DNA from 3 places in the Streptomyces sp. NPDC002573 genome. Region 2 is predicted to be linked to each of the others. Evidence: riboswitches for the same ligand, from Rfam matches in the RefSeq annotation. Region 2 holds a riboswitch; each other region holds the start of a gene.
What was found. Region 2 has a riboswitch for S-adenosylmethionine ahead of thrC (threonine synthase). Riboswitches for the same ligand answer to the same signal wherever they lie in the genome.
Positions count from the first base shown of each region.

Region 1: it holds a riboswitch for S-adenosylmethionine, as region 2 does, so the genes downstream of both, ACFYX0_RS35445 (amino acid ABC transporter permease) here and thrC (threonine synthase) in region 2, are expected to answer to the same signal.
Region 3: it holds a riboswitch for S-adenosylmethionine, as region 2 does, so the genes downstream of both, ACFYX0_RS03450 (aminotransferase class V-fold PLP-dependent enzyme) here and thrC (threonine synthase) in region 2, are expected to answer to the same signal.

Region 1 covers NZ_JBIARC010000055.1:14,492-21,746, reverse strand. Annotated here, with positions in the region: gene ACFYX0_RS35470 (LLM class flavin-dependent oxidoreductase) at 1-832, opposite strand, end outside; gene ACFYX0_RS35465 (putative leader peptide) at 910-996, opposite strand; gene ACFYX0_RS35460 (GNAT family N-acetyltransferase) at 1,056-1,781, opposite strand; gene ACFYX0_RS35455 (transporter substrate-binding domain-containing protein) at 1,870-2,895, opposite strand; gene ACFYX0_RS35450 (amino acid ABC transporter ATP-binding protein) at 2,960-3,757, opposite strand; gene ACFYX0_RS35445 (amino acid ABC transporter permease) at 3,754-4,734, opposite strand; SAM riboswitch class IV at 5,059-5,167, opposite strand; gene ACFYX0_RS35440 (glutathione S-transferase C-terminal domain-containing protein) at 5,233-6,096, opposite strand; gene ACFYX0_RS35435 (putative leader peptide) at 6,225-6,335, opposite strand; gene ACFYX0_RS35430 (4Fe-4S binding protein) at 6,765-7,097, opposite strand; gene ACFYX0_RS35425 (FAD-dependent oxidoreductase) at 7,094-7,255, opposite strand, start outside.
Region 2 covers NZ_JBIARC010000011.1:135,855-143,109, reverse strand. Annotated here, with positions in the region: gene ACFYX0_RS13735 (extracellular solute-binding protein) at 1-702, shown strand, start outside; gene ACFYX0_RS13730 (DUF3263 domain-containing protein) at 742-969, shown strand; gene otsB (trehalose-phosphatase) at 1,099-1,953, shown strand; gene ACFYX0_RS13720 (trehalose-6-phosphate synthase) at 1,997-3,424, opposite strand; gene ACFYX0_RS13715 (glucosyl-3-phosphoglycerate synthase) at 3,544-4,512, opposite strand; SAM riboswitch class I at 4,662-4,817, shown strand; gene thrC (threonine synthase) at 4,836-6,116, shown strand; gene ACFYX0_RS13705 (MoaD/ThiS family protein) at 6,113-6,388, shown strand; gene ACFYX0_RS13700 (cold-shock protein) at 6,840-7,043, shown strand.
Region 3 covers NZ_JBIARC010000002.1:288,627-295,881, reverse strand. Annotated here, with positions in the region: gene ACFYX0_RS03470 (c-type cytochrome) at 1-746, shown strand, start outside; gene ACFYX0_RS03465 (Rieske 2Fe-2S domain-containing protein) at 743-1,801, shown strand; gene ACFYX0_RS03460 (cytochrome bc complex cytochrome b subunit) at 1,798-3,435, shown strand; gene trpD (anthranilate phosphoribosyltransferase) at 3,570-4,634, shown strand; SAM riboswitch class IV at 4,771-4,887, shown strand; gene ACFYX0_RS03450 (aminotransferase class V-fold PLP-dependent enzyme) at 5,086-6,447, shown strand; gene ACFYX0_RS03445 (Lrp/AsnC ligand binding domain-containing protein) at 6,469-6,750, opposite strand; gene ACFYX0_RS03440 (rhomboid family intramembrane serine protease) at 6,884-7,255, opposite strand, start outside.

The DNA.
Region 1 (7,255 bases), on a different contig from region 2:
GCTCGGCGCGGATCTCGGCGACGATCGCGCGGGCCTGGCCGGCGTCGTGCGGGGTGACGTAGCCGACGTCGGCCTGACGGGCCACCAGCCGGTACGGGATCGTCTGGTGGGCCAGGGCGGTGACCAGCGGCTGGCCCTGGGGAGGCCGCGGGGTGATGGACGGGCCCTTCACACTGAAGTGTCTGCCCTCGAAGTCGATGTAGTGCAGCTTGTCGCGGTCGATGAAGCGGCCGGTGGCGACGTCGCGGATCTCCGCGTCGTCCTCCCAGCTGTCCCAGAGTCGGCGCACGACCTCGACGTAGTCGGCGGCCTCGTCGAAGTGGTCGGTGAGCAGGTCCTGCCCGGCCGGGCTCTGGATGCCCTCCAGGCTGAGCGGTGGAAAGGTGCGGCGACCGAAGTGCGCGGCCTCGTGCGGCCGGGGCGAGATCTGCACGCGCAGGCCGGCCCGGCCGCTGCTGACGTAGTCGAGAGTGGCGATCGCCTTGGAGATGTGGAACGGCTCCGTGTGGGTGGCGATCACGGTCGGCACCAGGCCGATGTGCCGGGTCAAGGGTGCAATACGGGACGCGATCAGTACGGCGTCCAGGCGTCCGCGGACCTGATCGGTACGGCCGTCCAACTCACCGTAGTGCGAGGACTGCAGGCCGAGGCCGTCCTCGAGGGTGACGAAGTCGAGCAGGCCGCGTTCGGCCTCGGCGACCAGGTCGGCCCAGTATCCGGCGGTGAACAGGTACCGGGGGCGGGCGACTTGCTCGCGCCAGGAGGCGGGATGCCAGCCTGTGCCGTCGAGAGCCACGGCAAGGTGCAGGGGAGAAGCGGGAGTTGCGGACACGAGGGTGCCTTCCTGGAGGTCCGTACGAGATCGCCGGCCCGCGGGAGTCGGGGCACACGGCGGCTAGGGAAACGGGGTCAGGAGCTACAGAGGGAGCCGGCCACGCGCTGGAGGTCGATGTGGGGCCGGGAGTGGAGGCGGACGGCACGCAGTACACGTGTCACGTGTCGCACCTCCGTCCGAGCGGACCATGCACTCACCTTCGACAAGGACAACGGCACGGCTATGCCGTTTCTTCCAGAGCGGCTGCCCCGGTGTGCCGGACGAGCGAGAAGACGGTACGGCGGCGCAGGGTGAACCCGATCGACTCGTACAGCCGGATCGCGTTCGCGTTGGTGGCCGCGGCGTGCAGGAAGGGGCGTTCGCCGCGTTCCCTGATGCCGGCGGCGACCGCACGGACCAGGCGGGTGGCCAGGCCCCGGCCGCGGTGGGCGGGGTCGGTGCACACGGCGCTGATCTCCGTCCAGCCCGGCGGGTGCAGCCGCTCGCCGGCCATTGCGATCAGCCGGCCCTCGTGGCGGATGCCGAGGTAGGTGCCCAGTTCGACGGTGCGCGGCAGATAGGGGCCCGGCTCGGTGCGGGCGACCAGGTCGAGGATCTCGGGCACGTCGTCGGGACCGAGCCGTACGGCCTCAGGGTCGGGCCCCGCGCGCAGGGAGGTGTCCACGAGCTGGACGCCGTGTCCGGTGCGCACGACCTCCCAGCCCACCGCCGCCTCGGTGACGCCCCGCACCGCGGCGGTGCCGCCAGGGCCGACGAGTGCGGCGAGGTCGGCCCAGGCGCGCGGGTCGTCCTCGTCGGAGAGGGCGTGGAAGGGTGCCACGTCCTCGCGGTAGCGGGCGGCGCGGCCGATGCGTTCGGCGAAGGGGGCGTGGGGGCCGGTAAGCGCGGCCCAGGCGGGGTTGTCCAGGATGTGCGAGGAGCTGGCGTCGATGCTGGTCACGGACATGGTGTGGCAGTCTCCGGGGTGCGGCTCGGGTGTCCGGCGCGCGGGGACTCCACCGCGAGGCGGCGGCGGAGTCCCGGTCACGCGATGGTCAGGAGTTGTCGAGGGGCAGTCCGGGCGGGTTGACCTCGGACTTGGCGACGGCCTCGTTGGAGAGGTTGTAGGCCTTGAGCCACTCGGCGTACTGACCGTTCTCGATCAGGTAATTGATGGAGTCGGCGAGCGGCTTCGCCAGGCCGCTGTCCTTCTTCGCGGTCGCCGCGATCAGGCCCTGCAGGCTCGCGCCGGCTCCGGAGTACGTGCCAGCGGTGCGGGTGGCGTTGGGCGTGTTCGCGACCTGGCGGTTGTGGTACGCGATGCCGGGGTTGGGGCCCAGGTACGCGTCGATCTTGCCGCTGGACAGGGCGAGGTAGACGCTGTTGCTGTCCTGGAAGTACTTGACGGTGAGCTTCTTGCCCTCCTTGGCCAGCTTCGCCTTCCACTCCAGGAGGATCTTTTCCTGGTTGGTGCCAGAGCTGACGGAGACGGTCTTGCCGGCGAGGTTCTCGTAGTTGTCTTCGAAGTTCCAGGTGCTCTTCTTCGGCACCACGAAGGCGAGGTTGTCCTGCCGGTAGGAGGCGAACTCGTACTTCTCCTTGCGCTCCTCGGTGTCGGTGACGTTGGAGAAGGCCACGTCGACCTTGCCGCTGTCGATGCCGACGAAGAGGTTCTCCCAGGTGGAGTTCTTCACCTCGGGCTGGAGGCCGAGGACCGCGGCGACCAGGCGGCCGAAGTCGGGTTCCGCGCCGGTGAGGGTCTTCTGGTCGCTGCCCACGTAGGCCAGCGGCGGGAAGCCGGCCGGCAGGGCGCCGATGCCGATCTCCAGCTTGCCGCTCTTCTTGACGGCGGCGGGCAGTTCGGCGCTGATGGACTTGACCTCGGAGACCTTGATGGAGGTCTGCTTGGCGGCGCCGTTGGAGACCTGTCCGATGACGACCTCGCCGGACTTGGCGCTGTCGGTGGAGGTGGCCGCGTCGCTGTTGCCACCGCAGGCGGCGAGCCCGGTGGCCAGGGAGGCGACGGCGGTCGCCGCGGTGATGCCGCGTATCAGGCTGCGTCGGGTGAACTGGGTGGGCATGGCCGTTCCTTGTCGCTGGAGGTGATGAGGGTGGCGTGGGGGGAGGTCTGAAGGGTGCGGCGGGTCAGAGGACCTTGCTGAGGAAGTCCCTGGTCCGCTCGTGCCGGGGCTTGTCGAGGACCTCGGAGGGCGGGCCCTGCTCGATGATCTTGCCGCTGTCGATGAAGACGACCCGGTCGGCGATCTCGCGGGCGAAGCCGATCTCGTGGGTGACGATGAGAAGGGTGGTGCCGCTGGTCGCCAGGTCCTTGATGACGGCGAGGACTTCGCCGACGAGTTCGGGGTCGAGGGCGGAGGTGGGCTCGTCGAAGAGGATGACGCCGGGGCGCAGGGCGAGGGCGCGGGCGATGGCGACGCGCTGCTGCTGGCCGCCGGAGAGCTGGCGCGGGTAGGCGCCGGTCTTGTCGCCGAGGCCGACCCGGCCGAGGAGTTCGCGGGCGAGCTCCTGGGCTTCGGGCTTGCCGAGCCTGCCGGTGGCGACCGGGGCGGCGGCCACGTTGTCCAGGACGGTGAGGTGCGGGAAGAGGTTGAAGTTCTGGAAGACGAAGCCGATCCGCCCGCGCTGGGTGAGGATGGCGCGCTCGCTCAGCTCCTTGAGCCTCTCGCCCTGTCGCTTCACACCGATCAGCTCGCCATTGATGCTGACGTGGCCGATCTCGGGCTTCTCCAGATGGTTGATGACCCGCAGCAGGGTGGACTTGCCGGAGCCCGAGGGGCCGAGGATCACGGTGACCTCGCCGGGGCGGACGGTCAGGTCGACGCCGTCCAGCACCCGATGGGTGCCGTACCACTTGTGCACGTCGTGGACCTCGACGGTGGCGGCCTCGACGTCCGCCAGGGCCTCGATGGTGTCGGCGGTCATACGGCGGCCTCCCGGCGGATGCGGGCCCGCAGGTCGGTGAGCCCGGTGCGGAGCTTCTGCAGCGGTGTCGGCGGCAGGCTGCGAATGGCACCGCGGGCGTAGTACCGCTCGACGTAGAACTGGACGACGGAGACGACGCTGGTCAGGATCAGGTACCAGACGGTGACGACCAGCAGCAGCGGCACGATGTCGCCGGGGTAGGTGGAACCCATGGTCTGCGCCGAGCCGAACAGGTCGAGCAGAGAGACGTAGAAGACCAGCGAGGTGCCCTTGATCAGGCCGATGAGCTGGTTGACGTAGTTCGGGATGATCGAGCGCAGCGCCTGCGGAAAGACGATCTTCCGGAACTGGTAGCCCTTCGGCAGGCCGAGCGCCGCGGCCGCCTCGTGTTGGCCCTGGTCGACGGAGAGGATGCCCCCGCGTACGACCTCGGCCGCGTAGGCGGCCTCGTTGAGGCTGAGGCCGATCACGGCGACGACCATGTCGGTGGCGAGCTTCGACTCGTCGAAGGAGAAGAAGGCCGGGCCGAAGGGAATGCCGACGCTCAACGTCTTGTACAGGGCACTGAAGTTGTAGAGGAAGATCAGTACCACGATGAGCGGGATGGAGCGCAGCGCCCAGACGTAGGTCCAGCTGACCGCGCGCAGCACGGGGCTCCTCGACAGCCGGGCCAGGGCGAGCACGATGCCGCTGATCAGGCCGAGCACCGCGCTGTAGGCGGTGACTTCGAGGGTGATCAGCAGGCCGTCGAGGATGGTGGGGCGCAGGAACCAGTAGCCCCAGCGGTCCCACTGGTAGAAGGGGTTGGAGACCAGTCCGTGCACGAACTGGGCGACCAGGACGAGGACGACCGCGGTGGCGATCCAGCGTCCGGGGCGCCGCAGCGGCAGAACTCGCTGGGCAGTGAGGGCTTTCGATGGTTCGTCGGCGGTCGGCGCCTCGGGGAGGGTGACGGTGGCGCCAGGGGGTTCACTCATGGTGGGCTCCGGCTGGGTGGGAACACCCCGGAAGCACGGCGGCATGCGGAAGCGCACACGACGGTGAGGTACCGGGGGCGGGGAGGACAACGGCACACCGCACGGGCGGTGTTCGTCAGGGAGTGCGGGGGCTGCGGGGAGGTGTCAGCCCCGACAGCGGGCACAGCCCGGTGCGGTACACAGTGCGCTGTTCACGCGGAGCAGATCGACGGCGCGATCGGCGACGAGACGGTTCGGGTACGGCTGTACGCAGCCCTGGGAGCGGCGCGTGGCCGTCCTGGGAGCTGCGTACATGGCGTCACCATCACTGTTCCGGCCCGGTGGGCCTCGCGCTTACCGAAACATCTTCGGTCCGGTCGTCACCTGGGGCACCCCACCGCGGCGCGAGGGTTGCCGGTCAGCAAGCCAGGGCTTGTCGCTGACACTCATGACCGTTCTGGGCCGTAGTTAAGACAACTGCCCGAACGAATGTCAACGCCGGTCCACCAGGTGGAACGGCTAACGGGTGGTGTGGGCCGCCCAGTCCAGGATCTGGACGGCTGCTCCGGCGGCCTCCAGGCCCTGGCAGCGGGCGTGGTGGCGGCGTTCGATGCCGTCGAGGTCGAGGTGGCCGCCGAAGGCAGGGTGGGCGGCGAGCCGGCGGGCGTAGGCCCACAGGGTCGGGTGGTCGGCAATGCGTTGGACGGCTGAGGCGTCGAGGTGGTTGCGGTGGACGGTGTCGAGCTGGACCAGGGCGACCCACAACTCGACGTCGGCGGCGGTGATTTCGTCGCGGATCAGGTACGTGCGTCCTTCGAGCCAGCGTTCCAGGGCCCCAAGCGTTTCGAGCAGCATGCCAAGTGCCGTGTCACGTTCCAACGGCTCGCCACCGGCCGATCCGGCGCGCTGCGCGGCCTGTTCGATGCCCTGAGCGCACATCCGCTCGACCGCCTCGATCTCCGACTCCGCGCCGCACGGGTAGAGCGAGAGACGGTCACCGCCAAACCGGCGGCCGAGGTCGCGCATGATGTCAGGGGCATGGGTGCTGACGATCCGCCCGGACCAGTCGTCGCTGAGCACCGGCGCGACGGCCGGACCGGGGTACCGGTGGGCGCTGGCCTCGTACAACGGACGCAGGACGGAGTGGCCGCCCTCGGGGCAGTCGGGGAGCGCGGGCAGGTAGGTGGCCGGACAGACGGTGTCCAGGCCGAGCAGGCTGTGGGTGACGGCGATGCGCAGGCCGCCGGGACAGGCGGTCGACAGATGGAGGCGGTAGCGGCCCGGAACGGCGTAGTGGCCGCTGCGCGCGTCCCGGCCGATCCGGCCCCGGAAGGCGGGCGCGGGTCGGTCGGCGGCGTGGGCGGCCAGCGGTGTGACAGTCATGACTCTCCCCGGGAGCGGGCGCGGGCGTACGCGCGGCGGAAGCGACGTCGGGTGAGGGAGCGGAGCTCTCCCGTACGCACCGGACGGCACGACGCCCGAGGGCGTCTCCGGTGCGGGATGGGCGCGGCTCAGTCCTGGGGGTTGATAGCGCTGCAGACGCGCAGCAGATCGATGTGACGGCGGGAGGTCAGAAGAGGCGAACGGCTCACGCGTGCGGTGACCGGCTCCAGGCGCCTCATGTTTTCCCTACCTATTCACTAGGATTCCCTCAGTGAGTGTCGATCCGACCGGCATCGGCGTCAAGAGGGCCGTCCCGCATCGCGGACGCCCCGATGGGACGGCGGCCCGCCTCGACACGGTCACCACACGTTTCCCACTGCAACCGTCGGGACGCGGCGACGGTGTCGAGTCGGCGTGGGTGACGTGCCGACGGGCTGCGTGCTCACCGCAGAAGGCCCAGACGAGAGGGCCCGCAGACTCTCGCCCGCGAAGACTCCTCGCACCGTCGGGACATCATCGGGACGACAGGTTGTGAACCTGCGATCCCCTGTCCCCGTTTGCGGAGCATCTGAGCGGCGTGCGACAAGTCGTTCTTCGTGGTCGGTGTCCGGCGTCCTCGGCCGGGTACAGGAGTCTGGGCCTGGATCCTGCGACGATCCAGGCCCTGGTCAGTCCGGATACTCCGGTCCGACCGCGGTGCGGGCGCCGAGCGTCCTTCCCCTGCCCCAGCCGAGCTCACGCCGGTATCCGCCGAGCAGACCGGAGTCCTCGAGCTCTGTCACATCACGGAAACGCGAGCCGGGAGCGACCGCGGTCACCAGTGGGGCGACGAACAGCGCGTCGGTCGGGCAGTAAGCCTCGCACTGGAAGCAGGTCTGGCAGCTGTCCTGGCGCGCGATCACCGGAACGCCGTCAGCGCCGCGATCGAAGACGCGCGTCGGGCACACCTCGATGCACCGGTCGCAGGCAACGCAGCGATCCGGGTCGACGATCTCGATCATGCGGCTCGGCCTCCGCTCGCGACCAGTTGCCGTTGCACCGCCTCCGGGCGGCTCCAGACCTCGTCCAGCCCACCGGTGAGCAGCCGGTGGTGCTGGGCCGGGTCCTGCGCCGGCCGGTCGGCCCGCTTGTGCATACCGCGCGACTCGGTGCGCTGCAG
Region 2 (7,255 bases):
GCGCTGCCGCTCGGCCCGGAGGAGGCGCAGGCCGAGACGATGCAGTGGCTGCTCAGCGGCGGGGCCGGCTATCTGGACGGGTTCGGCTCCTACGACATCGACTCCGCGCAGAACGTGGGCACCTTCACCTGGCTGAAGGACGACCTGGTCGGCAAGGGGCTGACGGGTCCGGTGCCGCCGGGCCGGCTCAACCGCGCCGACGCCTTCGCCGCCTTCACCCGCGGCGAGGTCGGCATGCTCAACGGCCACCCCTCCCTGATGAAGATGGCCCGGGCCAAGGGCGTGGACTTCGGCATGGTGCCGATGCCGGGGGTCGACGGACGGGCGAAGTCCACGATGGGTGTGACCGACTGGATGACCGCCTTCAAGCAGAACGGCCACCAGGACCAGGTCCGCGAGTTCCTCGACTATGCGTACGACGAGAAGAACGTGCTGGACTTCTCGCGCGAGTACGACCTGCTGCCGGTCACCAGCTCGGCGCAGGAGGCGATGGCGGCGTCCCCGCGGGACGCCGACCTGGAGCCCTTCCTTCAGCAGCTGCCCAGCGCGGAGCTGTACCCGGTCGGCAAGACGTCCTGGGCGGGCGTCAGCGCCCAGATCAAGAAGGAGATCGGTGGGGCCGTCAGCCCGGACGGCAGCCCGTCGGCCGTCCTCGACCGGATCCAGCGGGCGGCGGTGACGGCGGACAGCGCCACCGGCTGAGCCGTCCGCTCTGTCGGCCCCTGCGGCTACCGTTCCCCCATGGAAGAGCTGAACCCCCGAGAAAAGGCCGTCCTCGCCCTGGAGGGGCGCAGCTTCTCCGGGCCGGGAGCCAAGGAGCGGGCCATCCGGGAGCAGCTGGGCCTCGCCCCCGTGCGGTACTACCAGCTGCTCAACGCCCTCCTCGACGACCCGAGGGCGCTCGCCCACGCCCCGGTCACCGTCAACCGCCTGCGCCGCGTCCGCGACTCCCGCCGCACCGAGCGCTGACCGCGCCGAGTGCTGACCGCGCCGAGCGCGCACTGCCGGGAGCGGGGCGCGCCGGGGTGCGCGGCGCGTGTGCCGGTGCGTCTGCCGGAGTCGGGAGTGGGTCCGGTCCTGCGCGGATAGGGTCGACGCATGGGCAGCCATACGGACTCCTTGCCGACGCCCGTCACCCCGGCCGGGCGCGACGGTCTCGACGCCATCCTCGCCCGTCCCGAGCGGGCCGTACTCGCCTTCGACTTCGACGGGACGCTCGCCCCGATCGTCCCCGACCCCGACCAGGCCCGCGCCCACCCGGACGCGGTCCCCGCCCTCGCGGCGCTCGCCCCCAAGGTCGCCTCCGTCGCGGTGGTCACCGGTCGCCCGGCCGGCGTCGCCGTCCGCCACGGCGGCTTCGCGGGCGTACCCGGACTCGACCACCTCGTCGTCCTCGGCCACTACGGCGCCGAACGCTGGGACGCCCGCACCGGCACCGTCAACGCCCCCGCCCCGCACCCGGGGGTCGCCGCCGTCCGCGCCGAACTCCCCGGCTTCCTGGACGAGATCGGTGCCTGGCGCGGCACCTGGATCGAGGAGAAGGGGCGCGCCGTCGCCGTGCACACCCGCCGGTCCGACGATCCGCAGGCCGCCTTCGAGGCCCTGCGCGAACCCCTCACCGACCTCGCCACCCGCCACGGACTGATCGTCGAACCCGGCCGCCTGGTCCTGGAACTGCGCCCGCCGGGCATGGACAAGGGAGTGGCCCTGTCGGAGTACGTCCGGGAGACGGGCGCCGGAGCGGTCATGTACGTGGGGGACGACCTCGGCGACCTCCCTGCCTTCGCCGCCGTCGAGAAACTCCGCTCCGACGGCGTACCCGGCCTGCTCGTCTGCAGCGGCAGCGAGGAGGTCACCGAACTGGCCGACCGGGCGGACCTCGTGGTCGACGGCCCGGAAGGCGTCGTAGGACTGGTGACCGCTCTTGGCGACCGCATGACGGACCGCCCCTGAGGCCTCGAGGGACTGAGGGCCGCGGTCCCGCCGGGCGCGGTCCTCAGCCCTCCAGCGCGGCCAGCTGATCCAGGAACCAGCGGGCCGGGGGCAGCGCGGTGGCCTGCGCGGCCAGCCGCTTGGTGCGTTCCGCGCGCTCCGCGGGACTCATCGACAGCGCCTCGTGCAGCGCCTGGGCCGTGCGCACGATGTCGTACGGGTTCACGGTCACCGCGTCCTCGCCCAGCTCCTCGTACGCCCCGGCCTCCCGGGAGAGCACCAGCACACAGCCCTCGTCCGAGACCACCGGCACCTCCTTGGCGACCAGGTTCATGCCGTCCCGGATGGGGTTCACCAGGGCCACGTCCGCCAGCCGGTACGCGGCGAGCGAGCGGGCGAAGTCGTCCTTGACGTGCAGTTCCACCGGGGTCCAGCCGAGGGTGCCGTAACGGGAGTTGATCTCCGCCGCCACCCGCTGGACCTCCGCCGTGTAGTCGCGGTAGACCGCCAGGTCCTGCCGGGACGGGTAGGCGAACGCCACATGGACGACACGTTCGCGCCACTCCGGACGCGACCGGAGCATTTCCTCGTACGCCAGCAGCCCGCGCACGATGTTCTTCGACAGCTCCGTGCGGTCCACCCGCACGATCGACTTGCGGGGCATGCCGTCGGGGGCCGAGCCGATCTGCTCCCGCAGGGCCCACATCCGCTCGTCCACATCCGGCCGGTGCGCCCGCTCGCGCAGGAACTCGGCGTCGGCGCCCAGCCCGTGGACGCCGATGCGCGTGCCCGAGGGGATGCCGGGGCCGAGGACCGCGTGGCAGCAGTCCGTGAACGCGTCGGCCCACCGCTGGGTGAGGAACGCCGCCCGGTCCGCGCCCAGGATCCCGCCGAGCACCTGCGCGGCGATGTCGTCGGGCAGCAGACGGAAGTACTCCGGCGGTGCCCACGGCGTGTGCGAGAAGTGGCCGATCCGCAGGTCGGGGCGCAGCTCGCGGAGCATCCGGGGGGTCAGGGTGAGGTGGTAGTCCTGGACCAGGACCGCCGCGCCCTCGGCGGCCTCCTCGGCCAGTGCCTCGGCGAACGCCCGGTTGTAGGTCTCGTAGGCCGCCCACTGCCGCCGGAACTCCGCGTCGAAGACCGGCTCCAGCGGTGTCTGGTACAGCATGTGGTGCACGAACCACAGGACCGAGTTCGCGATGCCGTTGTACGCGTCCGCGTGCACCTGCGCGTCGATGTCGAGCATCCGTACGCGCTGGCCGCCGGTGTCGGCCGGATCGAGCCTGCCCGCGGTGCGCCGTACGGCCTCCCGGTCGCTGTCGGTCAGCGCGGAGCAGACCCACACCGCGTCCGTGTCGGGGCCGATCGCCGACAGGCCGGAGACCAGTCCGCCCCCGCCGCGCCTGGCCGTGAGCTGTCCGGTCTCGTCCAGCACGTACGAGACCGGGCCGCGGTTGGACGCCACCAGAACGGAAGCCGCATTCGAAGCCATGCCACGAAACCTAGCCCGCACCGAAAACGCTCAAACGTTCCCTTCGGCCGTCTGCGGAACCGTATACAAAGGGGGGCCGTGGGCCGGGTTCCCCCGGGGTGCGCCCGGACCCGGACGGCTCAGGCCGCCCGCCGGTGCGCGTACTCCGGGATCTCCGCCATCGGTGGCCGCTCCTCCGTGTCCACCGGGTACGTCCGCGGCTCGAAGCGGCCCTCGACCCGCTCGAACTGGGTGAGGGCGGGGCGCACCAGATGGCCGCGAGCCAGCCGCAGCTGCGCGGTGCGGTAGATCTCCGCGGCCATCCGGCCCAGCGCCTGGCCGTCCTGGTGGCGGTGCAGGCGCACCCCGACGTCGACCTGGGCCAGGGCGTCCAGGCCCACCAGATGCAGCGCGTCGACCAGCATGCCCAGCTCCACCCCGTACCCGACCGGGAACGGGAGCCGTTCCAGCAGTGAGCGGCGGGCGGCGTACTCGCCGCCGAGCGGCTGGACGAAGCCGGCCAACTGCGGCCAGTGCATGTTGAGCAGCGGGCGCGCCATCAGCTCGGTGACCCGGCCGCCCTGGCCGGCCGCCGCGCCGGAGGCGGGCTCGCCGGGCAGGGCCAGCGGCCGGTCGTACATCGCCTTCACGAGGTCCACGCCCGGGTCGGTGAGCAGCGGGCCCACGATCCCGGAGACGAAGTCCGAGGAGAACTCCCTCAGGTCCGCGTCGACGAAGCAGACGATGTCCCCGCGGGTGACCAGGAGCGAGCGCCACAGCACCTCGCCCTTGCCGGGCACGGCCGGAATGCGCGGCAGGATGGTGTCGCGGTGCACCACTGTCGCGCCGGCCGCCGCGGCGACCTCGGAAGTGCGGTCCGTGGAACCGGAGTCGACGACGACGATCTCGTCGACGAGCGGAACCTGCTGCATCAGGTCATGACGGATCACGGCGACGATCTCGCCGACCGTCTCCTCCTCGTTCAGCGCGGGCAGCACCACGCTGACCGACGAGCCCGAGGCGCGTTTGGCGGCCAGCATCTGGTGGATCGGGCGATCGGTCACGGACCAGGAGCGGGTGCTCAGCCAGCGCTCGACTTCTTCCAGCACGGTCTGCGGCTCCTCACATGCGGTGATCCATCTCGCGGGTCGGACGACTATCTCAACTGTCCTGGCCTTCGGTTACAGTCTTGAACAACGCCGGTGACCATCGCATGTCGGGGGTCGCCGCTGCTCATAGCAGTGAAAAAACCGCATACAGCTCATCCAGAGGGGCAGAGGGACACGGCCCGATGAAGCCCCGGCAACCCTCCAGCCGGTTCTCGTAGATCCATGTGATCGTTTCCGCGAGGCTCCCGGCTAGGGAAGGTGCCAAATCCGTCTCACGGCGAGATGCGTCGTGAGGAAGATGAGGAGAAAGGGCCTCGCCTGCCATGGCTGTGCAGTCAGTTGTAAGCAGCACCGACTCCGTGAATCTCGGACCCGCCGCCGCCCTGTCCTGCCGCGAGTGCGGCCATCGGGTGTCCCTCGGCCCGGTCTTCGCCTGCGAGGAGTGTTTCGGCCCGCTGGAGATCGCCTACGACTTCTCGGGCTACGACACCGAGGAGCTGCGCAAGCGCATCGAGGCGGGACCCGCGAACATCTGGCGCTATGCGCCGCTGCTGCCGGTTCCGGCGGACGTCGCCGACAAGCCGAACCTCAACCCCGGCTGGACCAAGCTGGTCAAGGCCGACAACCTGGCGCGCGAGCTGGGCGTGACCGGCGGTCTGTATGTGAAGGACGACTCCGGCAACCCGACGCACTCCTTCAAGGACCGCGTGGTCGCCCAGGCGCTGGAGGCGGCGCGCGTCTTCGGCTTCACCACCCTCTCCTGCTCCTCCACCGGCAACCTGGCGGGCGCGGTGGGTGCCGCGGCGGCCCGGGCAGGCTTCCGTTCCTGCGTCTTCATCCCGCACGACCTGGAGCAGGGCAAGATCGTCATGGCCGCGGTCTACGGCGGCGAGCTGATCGGCATCGAGGGCAACTACGACGATGTGAACCGCTTCTGCTCGGAGCTGATCGGCGACCCGGTCGGCGAGGGCTGGGGCTTCGTCAACGTCAACCTGCGGCCGTACTACGCGGAGGGGTCCAAGACCCTGGCGTACGAGATCGCCGAGCAGCTCGGCTGGCGGCTGCCGGACCAGATCGTGGTCCCGATCGCCTCCGGCTCCCAGCTCACGAAGATCGACAAGGGACTCCAGGAGCTGATCAGGCTCGGGCTGGTCGAGGACCGCCCGTACAAGATCTTCGGCGCCCAGGCCGAGGGCTGCTCCCCGGTGTCGACCGCGTTCAAGGCGGGCCACGACGTCGTACGGCCGCAGAAGCCGGACACGATCGCCAAGTCGCTGGCGATCGGCAACCCGGCGGACGGTCCCTATGTCCTCGACATCGCGCGCCGCACCGGCGGGGCCGTGGAGGACGTGACGGACGCGCAGATTGTGGACGCCATCAAGCTGCTCGCCCGCACCGAGGGCATCTTCGCGGAGACGGCGGGCGGTGTGACGGTGGGCGTGACCCGCAAGCTGATCGAGAGCGGTGTGCTCGATCCGACGAAGACGACCGTCGTGCTCAACACCGGCGACGGTCTCAAGACCCTGGACGCGGTGGCGGGCACGGGCCTCACCGCGACGATCCGTCCGAACCTGGACTCCTTCCGAGAGGCTGGCCTCGCATGAGCGTGACCGTTCGCATCCCCACCATCCTGCGCACCTACACCGGAGGCCTCGCCGAGGTCGCAGCCGAGGGCGCGACCCTCGCCGAGGTCATCGCCGACCTGGAGAAGAAGCACACCGGTATCGCCGCCCGCGTCCTCGACGACCAGGGCAAGCTGCGCCGCTTCGTCAACGTGTACGTCAACGACGACGACGTCCGCTTCGAGCAGGGCCTGGAGACGGCCACCCCGGACGGCGTCGGCGTCTCCATCATCCCGGCTGTCGCGGGCGGCTGACGGCCGTTCATCCCCGCGCGACCATTACCCTCGGTAAGGTCGAGCACCGAGAGTTCACTGGATTGCCCTCTCCGTGAGACAAGCGGAGGGGGCAATTCTGCATGGTTGAGCACGGTACAGTTGGGGAACTCGCTCCCCGTTTTCCGGTCGGGCAACCGGTGTCCCTGCCGCCCGTCCGACAAGAAGCAGCCAAAGTGGGCAGGGGTTTTGCGCCATCCATTCCTTTTGTCGGGCCCGACTTGCCCTGAATTCGGGTGAATTCTCGGTACATTCCCGACCGGTCGTGCCCGGAATTCTCGTCCGATTGACCTGTTGCACACGGCAGTTGGACAGATACATTCAGCCGCGGTCGACGCGTTCCGGCGCACGCCCCCAACCGTTGGGGGGTGAGGTCTGACCCGGATCCGCGAAGTGTGGATCTGTGCAAGGGCCAGTAATAGGGGAGTTAGGCATGGCTCAGGGCACCGTCAAGTGGTTCAACGCGGAGAAGGGGTACGGCTTCATCGCGGTCGACGGTGGTGCGGATGTATTCGTCCACTACAGCGCGATCCAGATGGACGGTTACCGCACCCTGGAAGAGGGTCAGCGGGTCGAGTTCGAGATCTCGCAGGGTCAGAAGGGGCCGCAGGCGGACATGGTCCGTCTGGCCGGCTGAGTTGCGCGCCGACGACTGAATTGTTCGACGTGTCGAGGGGCTCGTATCCCGTACGGGGTGCGAGCCCCTCGGTCTGTCCGGAATCCGGTGGGTCCCGGCGCGCGGCGGGGGCGCACGGCAGTCGCGGCGAGGCCCTCTGCGCGCCCTCCGACGAGCCCACCTCGCGGGCGCGTCTTGCACTCGGAGGGGGCGAGTGCTAATCATTGGCGTTA
Region 3 (7,255 bases), on a different contig from region 2:
CGGCCACCGGGGGGCTGTACGCCGCGTTCGCGCCCGCGAGCAAGGCGCAGGCCGATGAAACCTCCCAGTCCCTCGCCATCGAGGAGGGCAAGAAGCTCTACCAGGTGGGCTGCGCCAGCTGCCACGGCACCGGCGGTCAGGGCGGCTCAGACGGTCCGAGCCTGATCGGCGTCGGCGCCGCGGCCGTGGACTTCCAGGTGGGCACCGGCCGTATGCCGGCCGCCACCTCCCAGGGCCCCCAGGTGACGAAGAAGAAGAACATCTACTCGCAGGCCCAGATCGACCAGCTCGCGGCGTACATCTCCTCGCTCGGCGCCGGCCCGGCCGTGCCGACGACGAACGACTACAGCCCCGAGGGTGCCGACATCGCCAAGGGCGGCGAGATCTTCCGCACCAACTGCGCGCAGTGCCACAACATCACGGGCGAGGGCGGTGCCCTGACGCACGGCAAGTTCGCGCCGGGCCTCGAGGGCGTCGACCCGAAGCACATCTACGAGGCCATGCAGACCGGCCCGCAGAACATGCCGTCCTTCCCCGACACCACGCTGTCGCAGCAGAACAAGAAGGACATCATCGCCTACGTCAAGGCGGTCAACGGTGACCAGACCGAGAACCCCGGCGGTCTCGACCTGGGCGGTCTCGGCCCTGTCTCCGAGGGCCTCTTCGCCTGGATCTTCGGACTGGGCGCGCTGATCGCGGTCGCCGTCTGGGTCGCCGCTCGGACCGCAAAGGCCAAGAAGTCATGAGTAGCCAAGACATTCCCGAAGAGAACCTGCCCGCTGAGCAGGACACCGAGCACGGTGCCGTAGCGGTCGCGGACGAGGAGAACCCGTTCGCCGACCCGGGGCTGCCGCCCCACGAGCACCGGATCCAGGACATCGACGCGCGAGCCGCCAAGCGCTCCGAGCGCACGGTCGCCCTGCTGTTCACCGTGTCGATGCTGGCCACCCTCGGCTTCATCGCCTCGTACGTCACGATCCCGAACGACCGGTCGATCTACGTCTTCCCGATCGGGCACATCAGCGCGATGAACTTCGCGCTGGGCCTGACGCTGGGCGTGGCGCTGTTCACGATCGGCGCGGGCGCGGTCCACTGGGCCCGCACCCTGATGTCCGACGTCGAGGTCGCCGACGAGCGTCACCCGATCGAGGCGGCGCCGGAGGTCAAGGCGAAGGTGCTCGCCGACTTCCAGGCGGGTGCCAAGGAGTCGCAGCTCGGCCGTCGCTCGCTGATCCGGAACACGATGTTCGGCGCGCTGGCCATGGTGCCGCTCTCCGGTGTGTTCCTGCTGCGCGACCTCGGCACGCTGCCCGGCACCAAGCTGCGACACACGCTGTGGTCCCAGGGCAAGCTCCTCGTCAACATGAACACGAACCAGCCGATGCGTCCCTCGGACATCGCGGTCGGTTCGCTCACCTTCGCCAAGCCCGAGGGCCTGGAGGAGACCAACGAGGACTTCCAGAAGCAGATCGCGAAGGCCGCCCTGATGCTCGTCCGGCTCCAGCCGGAGAACATCAAGGACAAGCGGGAACTCTCGTGGTCCCACGAGGGAATCGTGGCCTACTCGAAGATCTGCACCCACGTCGGTTGCCCGATCTCCCTGTACGAGCAGCAGACGCACCACGTCCTCTGCCCGTGCCACCAGTCCACCTTCGACCTCTCCGACGGTGGCCGGGTCATCTTCGGCCCGGCTGGTCACGCTCTGCCGCAGCTGCACATCGGCGTCAACGCGGACGGCTACCTCGAGGCGCTCGGCGACTTCGAAGAGCCCGTCGGTCCTGCTTTCTGGGAGCGCGGATGAGCACTTCATCGACCACTGAGTCCGCTTCGCGCGGAAGGGCACCGGCCGGCGAGCGCGTCGCCGACTGGGCCGACGGACGCCTGGGGATCTACTCCCTGGCCAAGTCGAACATGCGCAAGATCTTCCCCGACCACTGGTCGTTCATGTTGGGTGAGGTCTGCCTCTACAGCTTCATCATCATCATCCTCACGGGTGTGTATCTGACGCTGTTCTTCCACCCCTCGATGAACGAGGTGGTGTACCACGGCAGTTACGTGCCGCTGCAGGGCCAGCTGATGAGCGAGGCGTTCAACTCCGCGCTGCACATCAGCTTCGACGTCCGCGGCGGTCTGCTGATCCGGCAGATCCACCACTGGGCGGCGCTGGTCTTCCTCGCCGGCATGTTCGTGCACATGATGCGCGTGTTCTTCACGGGCGCGTTCCGCAAGCCGCGTGAGGTCAACTGGCTGTTCGGCTTCCTGCTGTTCGTCCTGGGCATGTTCACCGGCTTCACCGGTTACTCGCTCCCGGACGACCTGCTCTCCGGCACCGGTGTCCGCTTCATGGAGGGCGCGATCCTGTCCGTGCCGATCGTCGGCACGTACCTGGCGTTCTTCCTCTTCGGCGGTGAGTTCCCGGGTGGCGACTTCGTGGCCCGGTTCTACTCGATCCACATCCTGCTGCTGCCGGGCATCATGCTCGGTCTGGTGGTCGGCCACCTGATCCTGGTCTTCTACCACAAGCACACGCAGTTCGCGGGTCCTGGAAAGACGAACAACAACGTCGTCGGCATGCCGCTGCTGCCGGTCTACATGGCCAAGGCCGGAGGTTTCTTCTTCCTGGTCTTCGGTGCCATCGCGGCCATCGCGGCGATCGCGCAGATCAACCCGATCTGGGCCATCGGCCCCTACCGTCCGGACCAGGTCTCCACGGGCGCCCAGCCCGACTGGTACATGGGCTTCTCCGAGGGCCTCATCCGTACGATGCCGGGCTGGGAGATCAACGTCTGGGGCCACACGCTCGTCCTGGGTGTGTTCATCCCGCTGGTGATCTTCCCGCTGGTCCTGGTCGCGATCGCGGTCTACCCGTTCATCGAGTCCTGGGTCACGGGCGACAAGCGCGAGCACCACATCCTGGACCGCCCGCGCAACGCGCCGACGCGTACGGCCTTCGGTGCCGCGTGGATCTCCTGGTACTTCGTGATGCTGCTGGGCGGTGGCAACGACATCTGGGCCACGCACTTCCACCTGTCGATCAACGCGATCACCTGGTTCGTCCGCATCGCCTTCTTCGTGGTGCCGGTGCTCGTGTTCATCGTCACCAAGCGGATCTGCCTCGGCCTCCAGCGCCGCGACCGCGACAAGGTGCTGCACGGCCGCGAGTCGGGCATCATCAAGCGGCTGCCGCACGGTGAGTTCATCGAGGTCCACGAGCCGCTCAGCCAGGAGCAGCTGCACACGCTCACGGCGCACGAGCAGTACAAGCCGGCCGAGATCGGCCCGACGGTCGACGAGAACGGCGTCGAGCGGAAGGTCAAGGGCTCGGAGAAGCTGCGTGCCCGCCTGAGCAACGCCTACTACGGGGAGGACAACCAGATCCCCAAGCCCACGGTCGAGGAGTACAAGGAGATCACGAGCGGCCACGGCCACCACTGATCGCTGCGCGCGCCACGCCACGGTCGAAGGGCCCCGTCCACATCCGGACGGGGCCCTTTGCCGTGCCCGGGGCTGGATAGGGTGGACCTGTTCGAGAAACGTGTCCCGGCCGGACACCGACCCAGGAGCGGCTTATGAGCGCTGTGAACCCCGCTGGAGGCGACACCGCGGCGGGCCGTTCCTGGCCCCGGGTGCTGAACGCCCTGCTGGACGGCCAGGACCAGAGCGTGGACGACACGGCCTGGGCGATGGACCGGATCATGCGCGGCGAGGCGACGGACGCGCAGATCGCCGCCTTCGTCGTGGCGCTGCGGGCGAAGGGCGAGACGGTCGAGGAGATCACCGGGCTCGTCCGGGCGATGTACGAGCACGCGAACGTGATCGAGGTACCGGGTCCGGCGGTCGACATCGTCGGTACGGGCGGCGACGGCGCGAAGACGGTCAACATCTCCACGATGTCGTCGATCGTGGTGGCCGGCACGGGCACGAAGGTCGTCAAGCACGGCAACCGGGCCGCGTCGTCCGCGTCCGGCTCCTCGGACGTGCTGGAGAAGCTCGGCATCAATCTGGACCTCACCCCGAGGCGGACGGCCGAGGTGGCCGAGGAGGCCGGCATCACCATCTGCTTCGCGGTGAAGTTCCACCCGGCGCTGCGGCATGTGGCCGCGGCGCGCGGCCAGCTCGGGATCCGCACGACGTTCAACGTGCTGGGCCCGCTGACCAACCCGGCGCGGGTGAAGGCCCAGGCCGTGGGGGTCGCCGACCCGCGGATGGCGCCCATCGTGGCGGGAGTCCTCGCCGAGCGCGGGAACTCGTCCCTGGTCTTCCGCGGTGACGACGGACTGGACGAGCTCACGACGACCTCGACGTCCCGGGTCTGGGTCGTCCGCGACGGAAAGGTCGCCGAGGAGACCTTCGATCCCCGGGACGTCGGCCTGGACCTGGTGCCGGTGGAGGCGCTGCGCGGCGCCGACGCCTCCTACAACGCCGACGTGGCGCGGCGTCTGCTGGACGGGGAGACCGGGCCGGTGCGGGAGGCGGTGCTGCTGAACTCGGCGGCGGCGCTGGTGGCCCTGGAGCCCGCCGGGGCGCCCCTGGCCGAGCAGCTGCGGGCCGGGATGGCGAGGGCGGAGGAGTCGATCGACTCGGGCGCCGCGAAGCGGTCCCTGGAGCGTTGGGTGGCCGCGAGCCACCGCTGAGCCCCGGGGCGAAGGGGGAGCGCGGCACGGCCGGGCTCCCCCTTCGCATGCAGTCGCCTGTGCGACGGAGGGGGTATGTCCCGGCATCCGGACAGATGTTGCGGCCGCCCGATCATGTCACGTAGCGTCCTGCCCAGGTCATGAGCGACAGCCACTCGGCCCCGGCCGGCTGTCCGGCAACCCTCCGTCCGTGGCGGGGTGCCCCGGGTGAAGACCAGGTCGTAGGCAGTGAGGTCTACGGCAAGCGCGGACCCCTCACACGCCGGTGAGCGTGGGGCCAGGGGTCCTGGTCGTTCGAGGGAGCCGTTCCGTGAGCAAGCGAATGCGCTAGGGCCGCAGAGCCCCGCCTCCGCATCCCCTTTTCACCTTTTCCCGTGCCGTCGAGGCAGTCGCGCGCCCCTGCGCCCGCCCTCCGGTGCGGTGATCCCTCTGCCTTCACGGGAGTGCACCCATGTCTGTCTCCACCCTTGCCGCCGACCAGTCCGTTTGTGCCCCGCTGCCCGTTCTGGGCAGGGATGTCAGCGTCCCGCTCGTCACGGGCGGCACCGTCACCTACGCCGCGCTCGACTACGCGGCCAGCGCCCCTGCGCTCCAGCGCGTCTGGGACGACGTGGCGGCGTACGCGCCGTACTACGGCAGCGTCCACCGGGGCGCCGGGTATCTGTCGCAGCTGTCCACCGACCTCTTCGAGAACGCTCGGAAGACCGTCGCCGCCTTCCTGGACTGCCGCGGGGAGGACCAGGTGATCTTCACCCGGTCCACCACCGACTCGCTCAACCTCCTCGCCGCCGCCCTGCCGGCCGACTGCCAGGTCTTCGTCTTCGAGACCGAGCACCACGCCTCGCTGCTGCCCTGGCGGGACGCCCGGGTCACCGTCCTCGACGCCCCGCGCACCCCGCAGCAGGCCGTACGGACCCTGGAGCGCGCCCTCGCGGACCGCGACCCCCACGGACCGGCCCTGGTCTGCGTCACCGGTGCCTCCAACGTCACCGGCGAGCTGTGGCCCGTACGCGAGCTGGCGGAGGCCGCCCATGCGCACGGCGCCCGTATCGTCCTGGACGCCGCCCAGCTGGCCCCGCACCACCCCGTGTCGGTCAGGGACCTCGGGGTGGACTGGGTCGCCTTCTCCGGCCACAAGCTCTACGCCCCCTTCGGCTCGGGCGTGCTCGCGGGCCGCGCCGACTGGCTGCGCGCGGCCGAGCCCTACCTCGCGGGCGGCGGAGCCAGCCGCAGGGTCAACCGGCGGACGGACGGGGGAGTGGACGTCGACTGGCACGAGAGCGCCGCGCGGCACGAGGCCGGTTCGCCCAACGTGATCGGCGCCTACTCCATCGCCTCGGCCTGCAAGGCCCTCACCGAGGCGGGCTTCGACACGCTCGTCGCCCGTGAGCAGTTCCTCGTCCGCAGGGTCCGGGACGGACTCGCCGGGATCCCGGAGGTCAAGGTGCTCTCCCTCTTCGGCGACGACGCGCCCCGTGTCGGCGTCCTCTCGTTCGTCGTCGAGGGCTGGAACAGCTCCCACTTCGCCGCCGCGCTCTCCGCCGAGTACGGCATCGGCGTGCGCGACGGCCTGTTCTGCGCCCATCCGCTGGTGCGCACCCTGCTGGGCGGCGACCCGGGGACCCAGGGCGAGTGCGGCGCCCCCGAGGCCGCGCCCGGCGAGCGGTCCCTGAACGCCATCCGCGTCAGCTTCGGCGCGGGCACGCCCGACGAGCATGTGGAGCGGTTCGTCCGGGCGGTCGGGGAACTCGTCCGGGACGGTGCGCGGTGGACGTACCGCACGGAGGACGGACGCTGCGTCCCGGCGGTCTGACGCCGCTGACCGGCCGACGCCCTAGTTGTCGAGCCCGATCGCGAACGCCGCCTCCAGGTCGTGCTGGGAGTACGTGCGGAAGGCGACATGCGTGTCCGTGGCCAGCACGCCCGGGATCTTGCTGATCCGGCCGGGGATGACGTCCGCCAGGTCGTCATGGGCCTGTACCCGGACCATGGCGATGAGGTCGTACGTGCCGGTGACGGAGAAGACCTCGCTGACGGAGTCCAGCGCGGCGATCGACTCGGCGATCTCGGGGATCCGGTCCACGCTGGTCTTGATGAGCACGATCGCAGTGATCACGGCTGGCTGTCTCCCTAGGTGCACGCTCGGACTGTCACTCTAAGACCTGCTCCATCGCACACCAACAGACGTACTCCGGCGGCGCGGGAAGTGCCTGCCGGAGTACGTCCGTGTCCCGTCGCGGCGCGGGAGCTCACGGGGGCGCCACCAGCAGGGGCCTGCGCACCCAGGCGTAGAGGAAGCCCAGTGCGAACCCCACCACGTGGGCCAGATAGGCGACGCCCGGGCCCTGGGCGGCGCGGCCCGCCGCGATCCACTGCAGTGTCGCCCAGAAGGGCAGTACCACCCAGGCGGGGAAGCGCAGGGGCAGGAAGAAGAGGAACGGGAAGAGACTGGTCACCCGGGCCCCGGGGAACAGGAAGAGAAACGCGCCGAGCACCGCGGAGATCGACCCCGAGGCGCCGACCAGCGTCTGTGTCGACTGCGCGTGGGCAGCCGCGTACCCGAGGAGCGCCAGATAGCCGCAGCCCCCGTAGAACAGGGCGAACTGCAGATGCCCCATCCG